DNA from 3 places in the Metabacillus sp. GQ13 genome. Region 3 is predicted to be linked to each of the others. Evidence: predicted binding sites of a transcription regulator. Region 3 holds the regulator's gene; each other region holds the start of a gene.
What was found. Region 3 encodes LexA, which represses DNA repair genes until DNA is damaged. Its sites were predicted from a motif close to CGAACATATGTTCG; they were not measured.
Positions count from the first base shown of each region.

Region 1: AC6CHR_RS07680 (Y-family DNA polymerase) is a predicted target of LexA. The motif match lies at 4,325-4,338, and genes of this name have one in related genera.
Region 2: ruvA (Holliday junction branch migration protein RuvA) is a predicted target of LexA. The motif match lies at 4,758-4,771, and genes of this name have one in related genera.

Region 1 covers NZ_JCAXET010000005.1:126,290-133,204, reverse strand. The annotation lists gene AC6CHR_RS07705 (M20/M25/M40 family metallo-hydrolase) at 1-969, shown strand, start outside; gene AC6CHR_RS07700 (hypothetical protein) at 980-1,252, opposite strand; gene proC (pyrroline-5-carboxylate reductase) at 1,532-2,368, opposite strand; gene AC6CHR_RS07690 (SDR family NAD(P)-dependent oxidoreductase) at 3,071-3,865, shown strand; gene AC6CHR_RS07685 (YqzH family protein) at 3,956-4,150, opposite strand; gene AC6CHR_RS07680 (Y-family DNA polymerase) at 4,397-5,659, shown strand; gene AC6CHR_RS07675 (YolD-like family protein) at 5,964-6,296, shown strand; gene AC6CHR_RS07670 (iron-sulfur cluster biosynthesis family protein) at 6,432-6,755, shown strand; gene AC6CHR_RS07665 (DUF2552 family protein) at 6,766-6,915, shown strand, end outside.
Region 2 covers NZ_JCAXET010000003.1:102,183-109,097, forward strand. The annotation lists gene AC6CHR_RS04405 (TIGR04086 family membrane protein) at 1-43, shown strand, start outside; gene yajC (preprotein translocase subunit YajC) at 92-352, opposite strand; gene tgt (tRNA guanosine(34) transglycosylase Tgt) at 482-1,627, opposite strand; gene queA (tRNA preQ1(34) S-adenosylmethionine ribosyltransferase-isomerase QueA) at 1,702-2,730, opposite strand; gene AC6CHR_RS04425 (DUF2905 domain-containing protein) at 2,760-2,960, opposite strand; gene ruvB (Holliday junction branch migration DNA helicase RuvB) at 2,953-3,957, opposite strand; gene ruvA (Holliday junction branch migration protein RuvA) at 3,968-4,576, opposite strand; gene AC6CHR_RS04440 (BofC C-terminal domain-containing protein) at 4,886-5,419, opposite strand; gene AC6CHR_RS04445 (cold-shock protein) at 5,822-6,022, shown strand; gene AC6CHR_RS04450 (hypothetical protein) at 6,283-6,468, shown strand; gene AC6CHR_RS04455 (DUF8096 family protein) at 6,536-6,721, opposite strand.
Region 3 covers NZ_JCAXET010000001.1:277,313-284,227, reverse strand. The annotation lists gene AC6CHR_RS01440 (methionine gamma-lyase family protein) at 1-818, shown strand, start outside; gene AC6CHR_RS01435 (MerR family transcriptional regulator) at 918-1,319, shown strand; gene glnA (type I glutamate--ammonia ligase) at 1,374-2,708, shown strand; gene lexA (transcriptional repressor LexA) at 2,917-3,540, opposite strand; gene yneA (cell division suppressor protein YneA) at 3,697-4,008, shown strand; gene AC6CHR_RS01415 (YneB family resolvase-like protein) at 4,390-5,046, shown strand; gene AC6CHR_RS01410 (DUF896 domain-containing protein) at 5,203-5,433, shown strand; gene sirA (sporulation inhibitor of replication protein SirA) at 5,655-6,104, shown strand; gene AC6CHR_RS01400 (YneF family protein) at 6,190-6,411, shown strand; gene AC6CHR_RS01395 (Spo0E family sporulation regulatory protein-aspartic acid phosphatase) at 6,777-6,915, opposite strand, start outside.

The DNA.
Region 1 (6,915 bases), on a different contig from region 3:
ATTGGTAAGGTACTGGCTGGCTTATATTGCTGTGGTATTGAAACACATGTGGGTGAACCATTTTCGGGATTAAACGCTAATCTCTTACTTTCTGAACTTAATCAATTAATTGAATTAAACGAATCATTCTGTGAACAAGTTGATGATGAAGTAACACCGCCACCAACGAGCCTAATGATGAGAGATTTAAAACGAAAATACTCAGTTCAAATTCCGCACGCATCTGTATCTATGTATAACCTTTTTATGATGAATCGACAATTTAGTGATCTCCATGAACAGCTAATTCAACTTGCAAAGAATGCAGCCTTGAATGTAGAGGAGTTTTATGTAGATCGGGTTAGTCGGTTTAATCTGTTTGTTCAGTTTACAGCACCTGAATGGAAAGTAAGTGTTTTTTCGTATAGCGAACTGTTACAGAAAGCAATAAACAAATATGGTGAAAAAGAAATAACAAGAAGATTAAATGATTTAACAGCAAATCGGGGAGATGAAGGAGATCAGGACTATTCTACGAGATTGGTTGCAGAACTCGTGGGGATGTGTAAAGAATACGCTCCAATGATTGTTGTTTTTTACAGCCCACCGTTTTATCCTGCTGTATCCTCTAAAGAAAATAAGCAAATTCAAAGAACCGTAGAACATGTAATCACTTATATGAAAAAGGAATATGAGATCACAATGAAACAGCAGAATTACTTTCCAGGTCTATGCGATTTGAGTTTTCTACAATTAAATGACAATGTACAATCAGTTTCCCAATTGACGACAAATATGCCTCTTTACGGAAAGCACTTTAATTTACCATTGAAAGAAATGCATAGCTTAAACATTCCTGTTTTAAATATAGGACCATTAGGAAGAGATCCACATAAATGGACAGAACGCTTGCATATTCCATACTCGTTTACTATTTTACCTGAGTTATTACACCTTTCAATTAACATGATCTTTGAACAAAACGAATAAATAAATTGAATTATCGCCTTTTTAACTGTCTGAGTAAGTACGGAGCTTTTTGTAAAATGAAAAAACTAAAGCCCTCGCCTTGATAGATTTCATTGATCGCAATAAATTCTTGTCTTATAAGAGAAAGCATTTCTTTTTCAATTTTTGGGTGAAGCGCAAATCCTTCAATATTCGTATGTTTAATAAGATGCCAAAGCATTTGTTTTTCTTGCTTTGGCATTTGTGTTATTTTCTGATAAATTACTTTTTCTCGATCAGGTAGCTCGGTTATTGAAACTTTCACTAATAATCACCTACTTAGAACAAGAATTATCAAATTAGCGTAGTAATGTAAATGCGGACAATTATCTGATATGAATGGGTATACACGACCCGTATAAGTTTATAACTTCTAGTATTGTACCACCATATTTCATTTGTAAGCTTAGCCTTGGTAAGAGGGAATAACTATGAGGAGCCTCTAGTTTCTTGTATTATTTCAAACAATAGAAAAAGTGCACCGTTTTCTCCAAACGCTCTCATCAGTTTAATATTGGATCTTCTTACTTGTCTCTACATTATTTCACTTATCCGTCGTAATGAGCGCCTCTGCAAACATGTTTTTTAGTTCCTGTGATCGTTCTGTAGCTCGTTTTACACAAGAGATTAGCGCATCCTCAAATCCTTTGTCCTGAAGGATTTGAATACCCGCTTCGGTTGTTCCGTTAGGACTTGTCACTTCTTTTCTTAGTTGTGATGGATGTTTATCAGAGCTCGCTATCATTTCAGATGCCCCTAGTAAAGTTTGAACAATTAGTTCTCTTGCTACAATTGAATCGAGACCAACCTCAACAGCAGCCTTTTCCATAGCCTCTACTAAAAAATAAACATATGCGGGCCCACTACCAGATAGACCTGTAACCGCATCGAGCTGATTCTCTTCAACTTGCTTGCAAATTCCAATTGCTTCAAACAAAGATTGGCATTTCTTAATTTGTGCCATTGTGACGTTATGACTTGCTGCGATTGCTGTAGCTGATCTAGCAATCGTAGCTGATGTATTAGGCATAGCTCGAATAATGGCAGCTTGTTTACCGAGAATACTAGTAATTGTTTTAATTGAAATCCCTGCTAAAACTGAAACTATTAGTTGATCTGAAATAGAAGATTGAATACCATCGATCCCGGCCTTTACATCCTTAGGTTTCATTGCTAAAACGATTATCGATGATTTCTGCGCTAACTCTTCTTTATTATGTGTTGTTTCAATACCGTACCTTTTTGTAAGCTCCAGTAATCGTTTTGAGTTAGAGCGATTGGCAACGATTATTTGTTCTGATTTGAAAACTCCACCATTTAAAAGTCCTGCAATCAATGCTTCTGCCATTGATCCAGCGCCAATAAATCCAATTTTATCCAAATGGAACTCCTCCTTTGTTTACAATATAAAAAGCCATTCCATCCTTATAAAAGGATGGAATGGCTCCACTGTACCAACTTAGTTGGATTGGGATTTTCCCATACTGTCCTTATCGCTGAAATACGGTTAGGTTTTCCTAACAGTTCATAGGGTAGGTTTAATAAAAAATGGTGCCATGAAGCATCTCACTATGCGGCCCATCTCTTTACTGCTTCTTATTTAGTATACTTGTCATAGTCCCTGAATTCGTCATAGAAAATGATACGTTTTTAGTCAAGGCTTTTTCGCAAAGATTGTTGTTTTCCGTAAAAAGTACTAATGTTACACGTTTTAAGTAATCTTCGTGCTCTTTTCGCTAAATTACTCTGATATCCCTCCATAGATTGCTTCAATTTACATAATAAAAATCCAAAAGCCGATTTTTATTAGTACTAGAGCAACAAACTTTTAGAAGAGGGCCTTAGCCAAAGAGATTATCGTGCCAATTGCCTGAATTTTTATTTATTATGCAGTGGTGGACAGTTTCTTGTCAAGTTATTTTATGAAGGACAAACTTCAGATTTCCTCCTTTATTCCATATTATGTTACAGCAATGCCTTATATAAGATACTTGACTATTCTAAGGAAATCGGTCAAATTAAAGGTGATACTTACATGTAACATGACTAGTCAAATACTGCTAAAACGTTTGAGGTGATTTAAGTGAATCCGCGTATAAAAGGATGCAATATAGTAATAACTGGTGCATCAAGTGGTTTAGGGGAGAAAATCGCAGTTGAGTGTGCAATGCAAGGAGCTACCCTTATTCTGCTCGCAAGGAGAGAAGAAATGCTTGTTCAGCTAGCTAAACGATTAAAACAAGACTATGATGTGTCTTGTCATTATTATGTGCTGGACGTTCAGAATATTGAGTTAACTCAGCGGATATTTTCGCAGATTGAGCAGGAAGTTGGTCAAATCGACATTCTTGTCAATAACGCTGGGTTCGGCATCTTTAATGATGTCATTGACGCTACACTTGATGAAATGAAAAATATGTTTGAGGTAAATGTCTATGGGTTAATAGCAACAACAAAAATGGTGCTACCAACTATGATGAAAAGAAACAAGGGACATATTATTAATATCGCATCCCAGGCTGGGAAAATTGCAACGCCAAAGTCTAGTCTCTATGCAGCTTCTAAGCATGCTGTGATTGGTTTTACAAACAGTCTACGAATGGAAGTCAAGCCAAGTAAGATATATGTGACTTCTGTTAATCCAGGTCCAATTAAAACTAATTTTTTTGAGATTGCCGACAAACAAGGTGACTATGTAAAAAGTGTTGAACGCTGGATGCTTGACCCAAATAAGGTAGCCCGGATTATTGTTAACTCTATGCTAACTTCAAGACGTGAAATTAATCTACCGGGTTGGATGAATGCAGGAAGTACCCTTTACCAAGTTATGCCAAGGCTCTTTGAACGGATAGCAGGGAAGGCTCTTTTTAAGAAATAATTGTGGGCTCCTAGTTATAGGCTCAGTGTTTACGTCGAGCCTCTTGCCTGCTTTTTAACAACCTGTGTTTGAGATTGTCTAATGAATGTTCTACTCCTGATTTGTAAAATAGGCATATACTACATCTTCAATAACTTCGTACCACTCTGTATCTTCATCTTTTTCAGCTACTATTTTTTCAATGATAAACTTGTAATCATCTTCAGAAAGTGGATTTTCAATAAGACTTCTGCCGTACTGTAAAAAGTTATTTCTAAGCATCTTCAAAATGAATTTTTCCTCCATATAACACCTCTCTATGTTAGTATACCTGTTTTTTAGGTCACTTTTGAAGATTGCGTAATTAAAAAGTTGTTGCTCCCTATAGATACTTTATTAGTTACTATTTTACAAAGTAATTGAAACGAGCATCAAGACGGCTAATACAATCGTAGGTATGGTGAAAACTTCCATTGAATTCGAACGTATATTCTCTTATTATAAGAATATAATAATAGCGAACGTACATTCTGTTTTTGGGAGGAACCAGCTATGATTGAAAACTATGATCAATTGCCAAAGCGAAAAATTCTTTGTATCGATATGAAAAGCTTTTATGCAAGTTGTGCGGCTGTTTTACTTGGCTTGGACCCACTGACCTGCTATTTAGTTGTTGTTGGTGATACAAACCGTCAAGGAAGTATCGTACTAGCAACTTCTCCGCTTATGAAACAGGAATTCGGCATAAAAACTGGAGCGAGGCTTTTTGAGGTTCCAAATGATCCACGGATCAACATTGTCAATCCAAAGATGGGGGCATATATTCGGATGTCTACGGAAATAACAAAATTATTTCACCGCTATGTACCAAAAGAAGCGATTCATACTTACAGTGTTGACGAAAGTTTTATAGAGGTCGATGGCGTTGAGGATATCTGGGGAGATGCGTGGACAATTGCCGATAAAATCCGTGATGACATGGAGCGTGAGTTTGCTCTTCCTAGTGCAGTTGGTATTGGACCTAATCTACTTTTGGCAAAAGTATGCTTAGATATTGATGCAAAGAAAACTGGTGTTGCAGAATGGACATATGACGACGTAAAGGAAAAACTTTGGAAGCTTGAACCATTAAATCAAATGTGGGGGATTGGCTCCAAAGTGCAAAAAACATTAAATCGAATGGGGATTTTCAACGTTGGACAGCTTGCACACTATCCACTTGAACTACTCGAGAAAAAGTTTGGTGTCATGGGCAATCAACTTTATTACCATGCATGGGGAGCTGACTTATCAGAAATTGGTGCACCAATTATGCAGGGGCAGGTTAGCTTTGGAAAAAGTCAAATTTTACTTCGCGATTATTCAGATTCAGAAGAAGTAAAGCATGTTATGTTAGAAATCAGTGAGGAAGTTGCCAGTAGAGCACGCCAACACAAAAAGGTTGGAAGAACGATTAGTCTGGGAGTAGGATATAGCCGTGATGAATTTGGAGGAGGGTTCCACCGTTCCAAAACGATTGATCAGCCTACAAACATTACAATGGACATTTATGACACATGCTTGCAGTTATTTGAAACGTTTTATACAAATAAAACAGTGCGACAACTATCGATTACGTTGTCAAATATTGAAGACGATTGTGAAATGCAATTGGACTTGTTTCAACCAAATCGATCTAAACAACGAACACTAGGCTATGTAATGGATTCAATTCGCTATAAATATGGATCAGACGCGATTTTACGCGCCGTGTCATACACGCCGGCAGGAACAGCGAAACATCGTGCTAAGCTTGTGGGCGGTCATAAGGCATAACGTAAACTCAGAATTTGAGGAAGTACTGAAACGGATCAATAGGGGCACCTGCATCAGCGTTATCCCATTCCTTAAAAGCCTATTTTAAAATGGAAAAGCTTTCGATCATGCACCTAAAGAATACGGTATTAGAACTTTATTTATTTTTTAGGAGGAACGTAGCGTGGAAGTAGGTAAGCAACGGAGTATAACGTATGTAGCTTTAGGAGAGGGTATCATGAAATTGCGCAGACCCTGATTCAGTTAGGATACCCAAGGGATTTTCATTAGATATACTTAATGCTTTTAGGATGGTGGGTAAGACATGATACGAGATAGAGGCAATATAAAATGGACATCGATGATGTTACCTGAGCATGTGAAACTACTAAGAGACTGGTCAGAGACGGATACCTATCAAGAAAAACCTGAGCTTGATGAGCAACAGCTTGAACAGTTTAACGAGGCGATTTGTATGGCAATGGAAGAACATACGGAACTCATTTTTACGTATTATAAAGACCACTTTCATCACACATGCTCTGGTTACATCCATTTTGTTGATCCGATTAAGCATGTACTTCGTATAGTTAATGAGCAAAGTGGCCAACATTTTCAGCTACCACTTCAAGCAATTGTTGATGTGAAACAAAAGTAACAAATTAGAAGATGGACCAATAGGTGCTATCTTATTGATCTGTTTCTTTGATTGGGACTTTCAGAAGCACTTAGAGATGAGAACATGATATACCTATGTTAAAATGGTGTTAAAGCAAATAAGAGGGAGAATAATATGCATTTAACATTTACAAATGAGGCAATTGAGCAATTAACACCCAAACTTGAAGAAAATAAACAAAGGATCTTAAAACTAAAATATGATACAGAAGGCTGCGGATGTGTAATGAGTGGTGTCACAGCACTCTGGTTAGTCGAAAAGCACGAAGAGGATGATATCAAGCTTGAAACAAATCATGTGCCCATTTATGTTGAGAAAACCAAAATGGTGTTTTTGGATGAGCAACTCACCATTTCCCATAATAAAACAGCAAATTGCTTTATGCTAAAAAGTCCTTCACAAATTTTAAATCCGCGCATGAGCTTACTTGTAAAGTGAGGAAAATCAGGTGAAAAATCGATTGAATTCAATAAAAAATGTCGCATTAAATAAAACGTGGGTGTCCTTTTTAAATAATAATCATCCATATAGTCTTCTTCATTGGTCAATCGGGGGGCCACATGATGATACAAAGGATGTATGGTTGCTACAGGATGAA
Region 2 (6,915 bases), on a different contig from region 3:
CGTTTTCGGTGTTAATCTAACTTCAGCAAGAGCGAGCAAATAAAAAACAGGGTCCATTTTGAACCCTGCTTTTTTATGCTATGTAGTATAATTAGTCTTTTACTACTTCACGAATTGATTTACGATCAAATGTCAAGCGAGTTCCATCTCCAACTTTAATAACAATCTTGTCTTCATCAATTGCGTCTAGAATACCATGAAGTCCACCAATCGTTACGATTTTTTCGCCTTTTTGTAAACTATTTTGCATTTCGCGAACCGCTTTTTGTTGTTTTTGTTGCGGACGAATTAGCAAAAAGTAAAAAATTGCAAACATAAGTACTAAAGGTAATACTGTTCCTAAGATTTCCATTTTTATTTCCCCCCTTTCAAGCATTCATCATTAAAGGCTGTTTTCGCAAAGATTGTTGTTTTCGTAAAAAGCAATGACTTTACGTATTGTGCTTATGATGAACAACAATCTTTTAGAAAAATAGCCTAATTAAAAGTTCTTTGCATTTGGTTTGTTAAAACCATATCGTTCAAAGAATTCCTCACGAAAGTCGCCTAAGCGATCTTCACGGATAGCATCTTTTACTTGTTCCATTAAGTTTACCAGAAAATATAGATTATGATAAGAAGTTAATCTTATTCCGAATGTTTCGTCACATTTTAACAAGTGTCTTATATATGCTCGTGAATAATTACGGCAAGTATAGCAGTCGCAATTTTCATCAAGTGGCCGGAAATCTTTTGCGAATTTTGCATTCTTTACAACCAAACGGCCTTCACTTGTCATTAGTGTTCCATTCCGCGCAATACGTGTTGGTAACACACAGTCAAACATATCAATTCCACGAATGGCACCATCAATTAATGAGTCTGGTGAACCAACCCCCATTAAATAACGTGGTTTATTAGCTGGCATTAGTGGTGCAGTAAAATCAAGCACACGATTCATAACATCTTTTGGTTCACCTACTGATAAACCGCCAATAGCATAGCCCGGGAAATCTAGAGAAACTAAATCTTTAGCACTTTGCTTACGTAGCTCTTCATATTCCCCACCCTGTATAATGCCAAATAAACCTTGATCATTTGGTCTATTGTGGGCTTCTAAGCATCGCTCTGCCCAACGACTTGTACGTTCTACAGATTTTTTCATATAATCATATTCGGCTGGAAATGGAGGACACTCATCGAAAGCCATCATAATATCTGAACCTAAATCGTTTTGTATATGCATAGCCTTTTCTGGAGAAAGAAAAAGCTTATCACCGTTCAAATGATTACGAAAGTGCACTCCTTCTTCCTCAATTCGACGCATATCACTTAAACTAAAAACTTGAAATCCGCCTGAATCTGTTAAAATGGCACGATCCCAGTTCATAAACTTGTGTAAACCGCCAGCCTCTTTGACAATCTCATTACCAGGACGAAGCCATAAATGATACGTGTTGCTTAAAATAATCCCTGCTCCCATCTCTTTTAATTCTTCGGGAGACATTGTTTTTACTGTTGCAAGTGTCCCTACAGGCATAAAAACAGGTGTTTCAAAACTTCCATGTGGTGTATGGACGATACCAAGTCTTGCTCCAGTTTGTTTACATGTTTTAATTAGTTCATAACGTATTGGCGATGTTGACACCTTTTTTCCTCCTTAAAAGAATGACTTTGCGCTTTACGCAACGCTCGTCACTCTATAAAACACTCAAAGTTAATCTAAATAATTAGCATAGCATCCCCAAAGCTGAAGAATCGATATTTTTCCTTAACTGCCGTTTTATAGGCATTCATTACATAATCTCTAGTCACTAAAGCACTTACTAACATAATTAACGAAGATTTAGGCAAGTGGAAATTTGTAATCATTCCATCAATCCCTTTAAATTCATATCCTGGATAGATAAAAATATTGGTCCATCCATTTTTTGATACGAATTTGCCATCATGCATAGAGGCAATTGTTTCAAGTGTTCTAGTAGAAGTTGTCCCTACTGATATAATTCGTCCACCATTGCTCCGTACCTCATTTAGCAATTTCGCCGTTCCTTCTGTGACTTGAAAGAACTCAGCATGCATTTCATGATCTTCTACAGTATCAGCACTAACAGGCCGGAATGTACCGAGTCCAACATGAAGAGTAATAAATGCAATATGAACGCCTTTTTCCTTTAGCTTTTCCAGTATTTCTTCAGTAAAATGAAGTCCAGCAGTTGGAGCTGCAGCAGACCCAATTTCTCTTGAAAAAACAGTTTGATATCTTTCTCGGTCATCTAGTTGCTCCTTAATGTATGGAGGTAGTGGCATTTCCCCAAGGGAATCAAGAACTTCGTAAAAGATTCCTTCATAGTCAAATCTAAGTAATCGACCACCATGATCACTTGTACCTACACATGTAGCTGTTAGTACACCGGAACCAAATGTAATGACAGTACCTTCTTTAACACGCTTGGCAGGCTTAACTAATGTTTCCCATACGTCTGCCTCTTGTTGTTTTAAAAGTAAAATCTCAATTCCAGCTCCGGTATCTTCTTTCACACCAAAAAGTCTTGCTGGCATCACTCTAGTATTATTTAAGACTAGGCAATCACCTGGGTTAAAATAATCAACAATTGACTTAAATGTCTCATGCTTTATTTCACCAGTTTCCTTATGAAGAACCATTAATTTTGAGGCATCTCTTTCTTCTAATGGAACTTGAGCTATCAGCTCTTCTGGAAGATGAAAATCAAATAATTCTACTTTCATACCATTCACCTAATTTCTATATTCACTAACTACTTAAATCGACCAAATAAGGAAAGTACTATTGAAAGTACAATACTAATAACAATACATGTAACAATCGGGAAAAAAATAGTTGTATTACCCTTTTTAAAAATGAAATCACCTGGTAATTTCCCAATGAATTGCATAAAAAATCCAACGATTAGAAGTAAACCACCAATAATCATTAATACCTTAGGAAAATCAGTCACGTTTTGGAACCTCCATCTTAAAATGACTGTACACAAGATCTGTTACTATTCTTCCCCTTGGAGTTCGTTGGAGAAACCCAATCTGAAGCAAATAGGGTTCATATACATCTTCGATTGTATGAGACTCTTCCCCTATTGTTGCCGAAATAGTATCAACTCCAACCGGTCCTCCGCGAAATTTTTCAATTATACCTAGTAATAGCTTGTGATCAATATGATCCAGCCCTAATTTATCAACCTGTAGCTTTTCTAGTGCGGTAACTGTTAATTCGTTTGATATCGTTTCTTCCCCATTAACTTGTGCAAAATCCCTTACTCTTCTTAACAATCGATTTGCGATTCTCGGAGTACCTCTTGATCTTCTAGCTATCTCAATTGCCCCATCAAGCTCTATGCCAACTTCTAAAATATCAGCTGTTCGTTCAATGATAGTTGATAATTGGTTTTCATTATAATACTCAAGTCTACTTAAAACACCAAAGCGGTCACGAAGTGGGGCTGTTAATAAACCAACTCTTGTTGTAGCACCAATAAGCGTAAAAGGTGGGAGTTCTAAACGTACAGATCTAGCTGTAGAGCCCTTCCCAATGACAATATCCAAGCAAAAGTCCTCCATTGCCGGATACAAAACTTCTTCTATTGTACGATGCAAACGATGTATCTCATCAATGAATAAGACATCTCCTGGCTCTAATGCAGTTAAAATGGCTGCTAAATCACCAGGTCTTTCAATTGCAGGACCAGAAGTTGTTCGGATATTTACGCCCATTTCATTGGCAATAATTGTAGCTAATGTCGTTTTCCCTAGTCCTGGGGGACCGTACAGAAGAACATGATCTAGTGTTTCTCCACGCATTTTCGCAGCTTCAATAAACACTTTTAAATTTTCTTTCACTTTATCTTGTCCAATATATTGTACTAACGTTTGCGGTCTTAAATTATGCTCAATAAATGTTTCTTGTGAATCTGCTTCACTTGATACAAGGCGTTCATCCATATTTATCACCTTACTTCAAAAGCTTTTGCAACGCTTTTTTAATATATTGATCTGTTGTTAAACTTTCCTCCTGTAAAGAAGGTACAACTTTCTTTATTTCTCGTTCAGCATATCCTAGCACTTTTAAAGCTTCAATTGCTTCACTTAAGGCTAGATTGGTTGTACGATTATCAATTGCTTGTTCATTTGTAAATAAGTCGGGGGCATATAATGCAGCAACATCACCAAGCTTTCCTTTTAAATCCAATATAATTTGGCGTGCTGTCTTTTTTCCTACACCAGGGAATTTCACTAGAAAGGTATCATTTTCATTTTCGATCGCTTCAATGACCTGTGATGGATTTCCTGATGCCAAAATCGCTAAAGCTCCTTTTGGACCAATACCGGTTACATTTAGCAATTTCATAAACAAAGCCTTTTCTTCCCTTGATTGAAAGCCATATAGTGCTAATATATCTTCACGCACGTGCTGATATGTATAAATAATTAACTCTTTCTGACTGCTCTTTTCATAACTAAATGGATTAGGTGTATGAATTTGATAACCTATTCCATGATGATCAATGACAATAAACTCTGGTGTCACATCATCAACATACCCTTTAATAAATTCAATCACCGAAATTCACCTCTTTTTGACTGTACCCTATTGTATCAAAAAAAGCTGCTAATCAGAAGGAATATTACATGTAAGAATAGTTCAAAAAATCAGAATGAACTCTATTGAGCTTCTTTAAACAAACAAGCGACTCGCTTTTTCAAACTTCAATAGAATGGGGATTTTCTCTTGGAGTGCAATACGTACAATCGTTCCCACTATTATAATACCACTAATACAAACATCATAAAAACAATAAATAGCGGAATGATTCCAAACAAAAAGGCTAACTTAAAAGATTTTCACCCTTAAAGTTAGCATCAGCATCCTCTATTTTTTCTCTGACTTTGAAAAAGATTCAAGTGTTTTTAATGTTTCTAAATATTGATCCTTTGAGTGAATTCTAATCCCTCGTAGTAATTCACTTTGCTTTCTGCTCTCTAGCTTTTTAATATCAATTTGGAAAAAAGATTGAATGACTTCATTTGTCTCAGGTTTTCCGTTAAAGATTGATAATGTACCATCATCTCCAATCCCAAAGTAGCCGTTAGCCTTTAACAGCGGAGAGATATCTTCTACCTTTTTTTGAAAGATAATTCTCTGTTCATTCTGGTCTATTAACTGCCAACCAACATAAGAAGCCCAGAAGTCTTCCATCGAAAGGATTGTTTCATTTTTCACTTCTTCACTTAACTCCCCATCAAGATATATCTGCTGCAAAACTACTTTTACAGTTAGTGGCCCTTTAACTATTTTTTCCTCTGATATACTACTTGCTTGATTACCATTTGCTAATAGAATGCTAAAAATCATTATTGTCAAGCTGCAAACGGTAAGGATGCGACTTGGATGAATTTTTTTCATCGATCTCACCTCAGTTGTTAGTATGATATAAAGAATTGAACATGTGCATGATCCTTACGCTATTTAAATTGTTGGTTAAATCCAACCTTTGTTCGTTACTATTGTGACCATTTTAAGAAATTTTAACCAAAATAACATTCTCCAAAAGAACTTTTAACACTAGACTTAGCTTTACTTTAGAAACTTTTATTTACTGATAATAAATCCTTTAAAAACAAAAGGAAATTTACAAAAAGGTAGGATAACCTATTTGCTATTAAGCCCATTCTCTGTTATTATTAAGAAGAATTATTTTTGTTCGGTCTGTAAGGAAAGAATAAGTAATTAAACTTTTCGCCTTTGATATCTAATTGAGCAAGGATAGTAATAAATTGTGGGTAATCCACACGGGAGGCAACATACATGCAAGAAGGTACAGTAAAATGGTTTAACGCAGAAAAAGGATTCGGTTTCATCGAGGTTGAAGGTGGAGACGACGTATTCGTACATTTCTCAGCTATCCAAGGCGAAGGCTTTAAAACTTTAGATGAAGGTCAAAAAGTGACTTTTGAAACTGAACAAGGTCAACGTGGACTTCAAGCAGTTAACGTTAACAAAGCTTAATTTTATATTTAGCCAAAAAAAGGACTTCTGTTGAAGTCCTTTTTTTGTTACTCAAGTTAATAAGACTTTGAATTATGTTGGATAAGGTGTATTAGGTTGTTAGAATGTATGGCTACAAGGGAGAATTCACCTCAACAATAATATAACAATTAACCTCTTTCTCTTCTCTAGATAACAACAATATTTTAATGCCAGTAGGCTAAGTCATTAATCCACTCTTCTGTGTAGACATATGTTGTTAGTAAAAGGAGGGGTTTTTTATGAGTAGTTGGATTTTTTTATTCCTAGCTGCTATCTTAGCAGGCTTTGCATTAATTGAAGTTCCATTAGCTGGTACGTTTTTAGCTTCTTTGGCACCGTTTACAACAGTGGTTGGTGTGTTAACAGTTTTACTCTTCTCAGTAGTCCTTATTTATAAAGCTGTTAGATATTTATTTACTAAGTAGAATTAATGCATAAAAGTCACTCATCCATCTTCAAAAAAACCATATAAAATGAGTGACTTTTTGTTAATTATATACTTTTTTTCATACCACATTCTCGGCATTCCCTCAGAAAAATGAAGTCCTTCACTGAACTTTTAAATAACGTGTTACCACAATTATCACAGCGACCACTTATTTCATCCGGATATTCCTTAAAATCATATATTAATGTAGTATCGATCCCTTTTGTTTCACGCTTCTTATTTTCTTCCATATATACCACCTATTACTTAGATCCTCATTTCTACTTCTACTATTTTATCACATATTTATTAGGCCTACTATTTCATATTAAGGATATAGTGCCTTCCATACTTAGTATTTTCACATATAAAATCCCAAATCCAATTTTAAAACGAATAAAATAAGGCTATTTTCGCAAAGATTGTTGTTTTTCGTAATAAGTAA
Region 3 (6,915 bases):
TTGATTTTGACTCTGTTAAGAAAGCCATTACATCTAAAACAAAGATGATCGGTATCCAAAGATCTAAAGGTTATGCTAATAGACCTTCTTTTACAGTATCTGAGATTAAAGAAATGATAACGTTTGTAAAAGAATTAAAAGAAGATATTGTTATTTTTGTCGATAATTGTTATGGTGAGTTTGTAGAAGAACTCGAACCTTGTCATGTAGGTGCGGACTTAATGGCCGGTTCACTTATAAAAAATCCGGGTGGAGGGATCGCGAAAACTGGCGGTTATATTGTTGGGAAGAAGTCATTAGTAGAAGCTTGCTCGTATCGTATGACATCTCCTGGAATAGGCTCAGAAGCTGGAGCATCCCTTTATAGTCTACAAGAAATGTACCAAGGTTTCTTTTTAGCGCCACATGTTGTAGGACAAGCATTAAAAGGAGCAATTTTCACTTCGGCATTTATGGAGGAAATTGGATTGCAAACAAATCCGAAGTGGAATCTAACAAGAACAGACTTAATTCAATCGATCCAATTTAATGATCCTAATCTTATGGTAGCTTTTTGCCAAGCGATTCAATATGCTTCACCAGTAAATTCACACGTCACTCCCTATGCTAACTATATGCCTGGCTATGAAGATGATGTTATCATGGCTGCGGGTACCTTTATCCAAGGGGCAAGTATTGAATTATCTGCAGACGGACCTATTCGGTCACCATATGTTGCTTATGTTCAGGGGGGTCTGACCTACTCACATGTAAAGATAGCCGTATGTTCTGCAATCGATTCACTATTAGAACAAAATTTAATCTCAATAAATAGATAACTAGTTTTTGAAAATTGATGTTATAATTCCTCACATGTTATTGACAGATAATATAACAAGGGTTATAATCAAAATAGATAAAGATAAGGAGCGAATAACATGGGTGATAATATACGACGCTCAATGCCCCTATTTCCTATCGGAATTGTTATGCAACTGACAGAGCTATCTGCCAGGCAAATTCGATACTATGAAGAGAACGAACTGATATTTCCTGCAAGAACTGATACAAATCGCAGAATTTTTTCCTTTAATGATGTTGATAAGTTATTAGAAATAAGGAATTTAATTGAACAAGGTGTCAACTTAGCCGGAATTAAGCAGATCTTTTCACGTAATGATGCGGATAATGAAGACGAACAAGAGAAACCTAAAACAGTTGAAAAACCAAGTTTAAGTGATGCTGAGTTACGTAAATTATTGAAATCCGAACTAATGCAAGCAGGTCGTTTTAATCGACCAACATTAAGACAGGGTGATATGACAAGGTTTTTTCATTAAAGTGAGTAATTTAAATTTAAATATAAGCTTTTAAATGAAGAGAGGAGATTTTCAATGTCTAAGTATACAAGAGAAGATATTATTAGTTTAGTGAAAGAAAACAATGTTAAATATGTCCGTCTACAATTCACGGATGTACTTGGTACAATTAAAAACGTTGAAATTCCAGTAAGTCAGCTTGATAAAGCAATGGATAACAAAATGATGTTTGACGGATCTTCAATCGAGGGGTTTGTACGTATAGAAGAATCTGATATGTATTTATATCCAGATCTAGATACTTTTGTTATCTTCCCATGGACAGCAGAAAAGGGAAAAGTTGCTCGTTTTATCTGTGATATTTATAATCCAGATGGAACGCCATTTACAGGGGATCCACGTAATAACTTACGTCGTCTACTAGCTGAGATGGAAGAGTTAGGTTTCACAGATTTTAACTTAGGGCCTGAGCCGGAATTCTTCTTATTTAAATTAGATGCAAATGGAGAGCCTACACTTGAACTAAACGATAATGGTGGGTATTTTGATTTAGCACCAACTGATTTAGGTGAAAATTGCCGTCGTGATATCGTTCTGGAACTTGAGGAAATGGGATTTGAAATTGAAGCATCCCACCATGAAGTAGCACCTGGTCAACATGAAATTGACTTTAAATACGCTGGTGCAATCAGAGCATGTGATGATATTCAAACATTTAAACTTGTTGTTAAAACAATTGCTCGTAAGCATGGTTTACATGCAACATTTATGCCAAAGCCATTATTCGGTGTTAACGGATCTGGTATGCACATGAACTTATCATTATTCCGCAATGGAGAAAATGCATTCTTAGATACAAGTGCAGATCTTCAATTAAGTGAAACAGCTAGACAATTTATTGCAGGTATCATTAAACATGCATCAGCATTTACTGCAATAACAAATCCTACTGTTAACTCATATAAACGTTTAGTACCAGGTTATGAGGCACCATGTTATGTTGCTTGGTCTGCTCAAAATAGAAGTCCATTAATTCGTATCCCAGCATCACGTGGTTTAAGCACGCGTGTTGAAGTACGTAGTGTTGATCCCGCTGCAAATCCATACTTAGCAATGAGTGTATTATTAGCAGCTGGTCTTGATGGAATCAAAAACAAGCTTGCAGCTCCTAAACCAATTGACCGTAACATTTACGTTATGTCAAAAGAAGAGCGTATCGAGAGTGGCATCGTAGATTTACCAGCTACTTTGGCTCAAGCTCTAGATTTACTAAAAACAGATAGTACAATGAAACATGCTTTAGGAGAACATTTATTCGAGCATTTTATTGAAGCCAAGGAAATAGAGTGGGATATGTTCCGCACCCAAGTTCACCCATGGGAAAGAGAACAATACATGTCAATGTATTAAATAAGAAGTTTTCCTGATATTGAAGGTGACAAATATACGATTGAAACTAGGTTTCTTTCTATATTTGTCACCTTTTTTGTTTTTTATATTAAGTTGTTGGGTTTAACAATTTCAATATCAAAATCTAACACTTAATCAATGAAAAAAACTTTGAGAGATAGAAAAAACGAAATTAAACAGAAAAAAAGCCTGCCCAGGGGCAAGACTTTTAGTGGATAGTACGATAAACACCTATTACTTTTCCTAATATACTTACATTTCGTAAGATAATTGGTTCCATTGTAGAGTTTTCAGGCTGTAAGCGAATATAATCCTTTTCTTTAAAAAATCGTTTACAGGTTGCTTCATCTTCTTCAGTCATCGCGACAACAATATCACCATTATTAGCAGTTGGCTGTTGACGAATAATGACCATGTCACCATTTAAGATACCTGCTTCTATCATACTATCACCCATAATTTCGAGCATGAAAACATGTTCGTCATCATTTACGTATCTGTCGGGTAGGGGGAAATACTCTTCCACATTCTCTATTGCTGTTATAGGTACACCAGCTGTTACTTTACCTATAACAGGTACATTAACCACTTTGCTTTTTGGAATGGTAGAAGAATCCTCTATTTCCAAAATTTCAATTGCTCTTGGTTTGGTTGGATCCCTTCGAATCAAACCTTTAGATTCTAATCTAGCCAAGTGACCATGTACAGTTGAACTTGAAGCTAAACCAACAGCTTCCCCAATTTCACGAACTGAGGGTGGATAACCCTTCTTTTGTACCTCATCTTTGATAAAACTTAAGATATCTTGTTGTCTTTTTGATAGTTTCGTCATCCTTGTGACACCTCGGATTCCTGTAATATATGTTTAGTATAGCATCATTTTCCTGTTCGTACAAACATAAGTTCGAAAAAAAGTGTTGACTGGAACAATTGTTCGTATTATGATTATTTTATAAATACGAACAAATATTCCTATGAGGTGAGAGAATTGAAAAAAGAATCTATCATTTATATCCTATCATTCATTGTTGTATTATTAGCTATCACAGGTGCGATATCATATACTAATCAAAATGAGAATTTAGAAAATTTTTATATAGTAGAAATAGAAGAAGGTGATAGTTTATGGAGTATCGCTGATAAGTTTCATACTAATGCAAATATATCTAAACAAGATTTTGTGGAATGGGTTCAAGATAAAAATGAACTTCACTCTAGTATTATCAAGCCAGGTGATCTAGTTTTTGTACCTTTAGAAAAAGGGCACCAAATGAAATTTGAACAGATTGCTAGTGAGTAGTTAAAGTTAAATATGAATAGATGATTTTTCACATAAAGGTGTTTTCGCAAAGATTGCTGCTTTTCATTAAATGACTTAGCCCATTTTCTTTTAAATAGCTTCTAATTATAAAAAAACCGATGACTTATTTTTAAGGTAATATCTTAATGCCACTAGGTAATATCTTAATCCCGAAGTTACTGGGTACTATCCAAAGGCCGACATTACTAGTTTTGGTAGCAACAAACTTTTAGAAAAGACCCTTACATAAAATGATTAGTTTTCCATATATATAACCAAATTTCGAGCGAACCTTAAGATACATGTGGTTGAAAGTTTTAAGGATAATTTCCAGAGATTAATAGAAATGAAATTAATCTTTTTATAGCTAGGATGATGAAAATGAAGGCAATTATATATTGCAGAGTAAGTACCGATAAAAAAACACAAGATAGTTCTTTAATAAGACAAAGAGAGGAGCTAGAGATATTAGCAAAAATCCATAAAATAGATGTGATAAAGATAATAGAAGAGCGCCATAGTGGTTATGCTGTTGATCGGGATGGAATCATTGAAGCACTTGCTATGTTAAAAGACAAACAGGCTTCAATTATTCTTGTACAGGATGATACCCGTCTAGGAAGGGGGCATGCTAAAATAGCCCTTTTACATGAAATAAAGAAATTAGATGCAACACTTTTTACACTTACTGAGCAGGGGGAACCAGAATTATCAGAAAGTGATGAAATGGTCTTAAATATTCTTGCTGCTGTTGAAGAATTTCAGCGAAAACTTGTGAATTACAAAATAAAAAGGGGGATGCATCGAGCTATTGAAAATGGATATAAACCTCAAGATAATTTGTCCAATCTTGATAGGGGTGGAGGTCGTGAAAAACTTTCTGTTCCGATCGATGAAATCATAAAACTTCGTAATAAAAAGCTTACATTTCATGAAATTGCTGCAATTCTCAAGGGTCTAGGATATGATGTTAGTAAAGCAACCGTCCATAGAAGATACAAAGAGTATCTAGATAATCAGTCAAAAGAACCTCACTAACTAGTAGGATCTTCATTTACACCTTATATCCTATCTCATTAAAATGAATGAATAACTTTTTAGAATAATGGTGACGATTAAACCATTTAAGTTGCTATTCTTTACTCCTTTTAGTAATATGACATGTATGAAATATATAGGGGAGAATAGTTAATTATGTTACCTAAAAATCAACTTTCACGTATAAATGAATTATCAAAAAAATCTAAGTCAGTAGGTCTGACTGAAGTAGAAAAAGAAGAACAACAAGTATTACGAGAACAATATCTAAAAACGTTCCGTTCTTCAATGAAGAATACTTTAAAAGGTGTAACAATTGTAGATCCAAATGGAAATGATGTTACACCGAAGAAATTAAAAGAGGATAAGAAAAATAATCTTCATTGAAAGAATAAATCTTTATGGTTTATTCTTTTTTTGACTAATAACGTCTCTTTTTCTAGATTTATTTATTTTCATTTCCTTTTACAGGAATTCTTAAATAATCATAACTCAAAAGAATCTCAAACACTTCGACAAAAATAGTGTCTTCTTTCTCCGCTTTAAGACAATTCTTGCTTTATCTATCTCTTATAATAAGAGAAAAGGAATGATAGAGGAGGAATGGAATGGTGAGACACTATTACATTTATTTAATAGAGGAAGAATTTGCAAGTCACTACTTTGGTCGTGAATCTAAAATTTATCACCTTTTTCAGGACTTTTATTGGACGACTGTTCGATCCAACCTTGTTGATACCCTTGAGAAACAAATTCATTATATTACAAAGCCTATTCCGCATTTATTTATACATCAGTTACTAAATACTCATTTGGTAAATCGATCAGATTATTCGAATACGCATCATATCCATAAAATTGAATTGAAACGTAATCGTGGTAATGCTACTTTAATTGTGAAGGATCGTTATTTGGAGCTTTCATCAGACGGAAGCTATGAAGCAGAAACGATTTTTTTTGAAGTACTTAGAAAGTTTGATCCAAAATTTTTAGCAATGGACTTGCAGGGAGAAAGGTATGGTTGGTTAAATCCTATCAAAGAAAGAAATTTTGTATGAAAATAAGGAAATTACGGGACAAATGTTGTATAATATCCTTGGGTTTAGTACACTGTAAGATAGACAACATGAAGGAGGAAATATAATGGAATTATGGGTTGTTATTCTAGTAGGCGTTCTAGCACTACTTGCTGGAGTTGCGCTAGGATTTTTCATTGCGCGTAAATATATGATGACTTATCTAAAGAAAAATCCACCAATCAATGAGCAAATGTTAAAAATGATGATGATGCAAATGGGTCAGAAACCTTCTCAAAAGAAGATCAATCAAATGATGAAAGCTATGAACGGACAAATGGGAAAATAATATTGATATAATAAGGTTTTGAAATTAACTCTAATAATAATAGAAATCAGTAACTTATTAAAGAGGTCATTTCTATTGGGTTGCAGTTTTCAAGTATTTAGGGGTTTTGAAAAGGATTGAATCATTCAATTATTTTTTGTTGGGACAACCTTTCTTATTTTATTTTATCCTTTCCGAGGTCATAAAATGTCTTGGTAAATTACTTATCCTTTCCTATAACAATAGTAAAACCACTTTTTCTGGAGAAAAAGTGGTTTTTAATTGGTAATGCTAGAGTTTTGCATGTAGGTTATATACAATAAGTGTTTTTAAAGAAAATATTTTAATCTTTAATTTATATTTAATATGAAAAATGATTTACATCCTCAATAAAAAAAGACAGAACTATTTTTTGAATGATCATCCTTAATGTATTCATTTAACAATAAATCTAACTCTTGACTATATTTAATAGATTCATTTGAATTTATCCCATTTTTTAAAACGATATCAATTAATTCTATT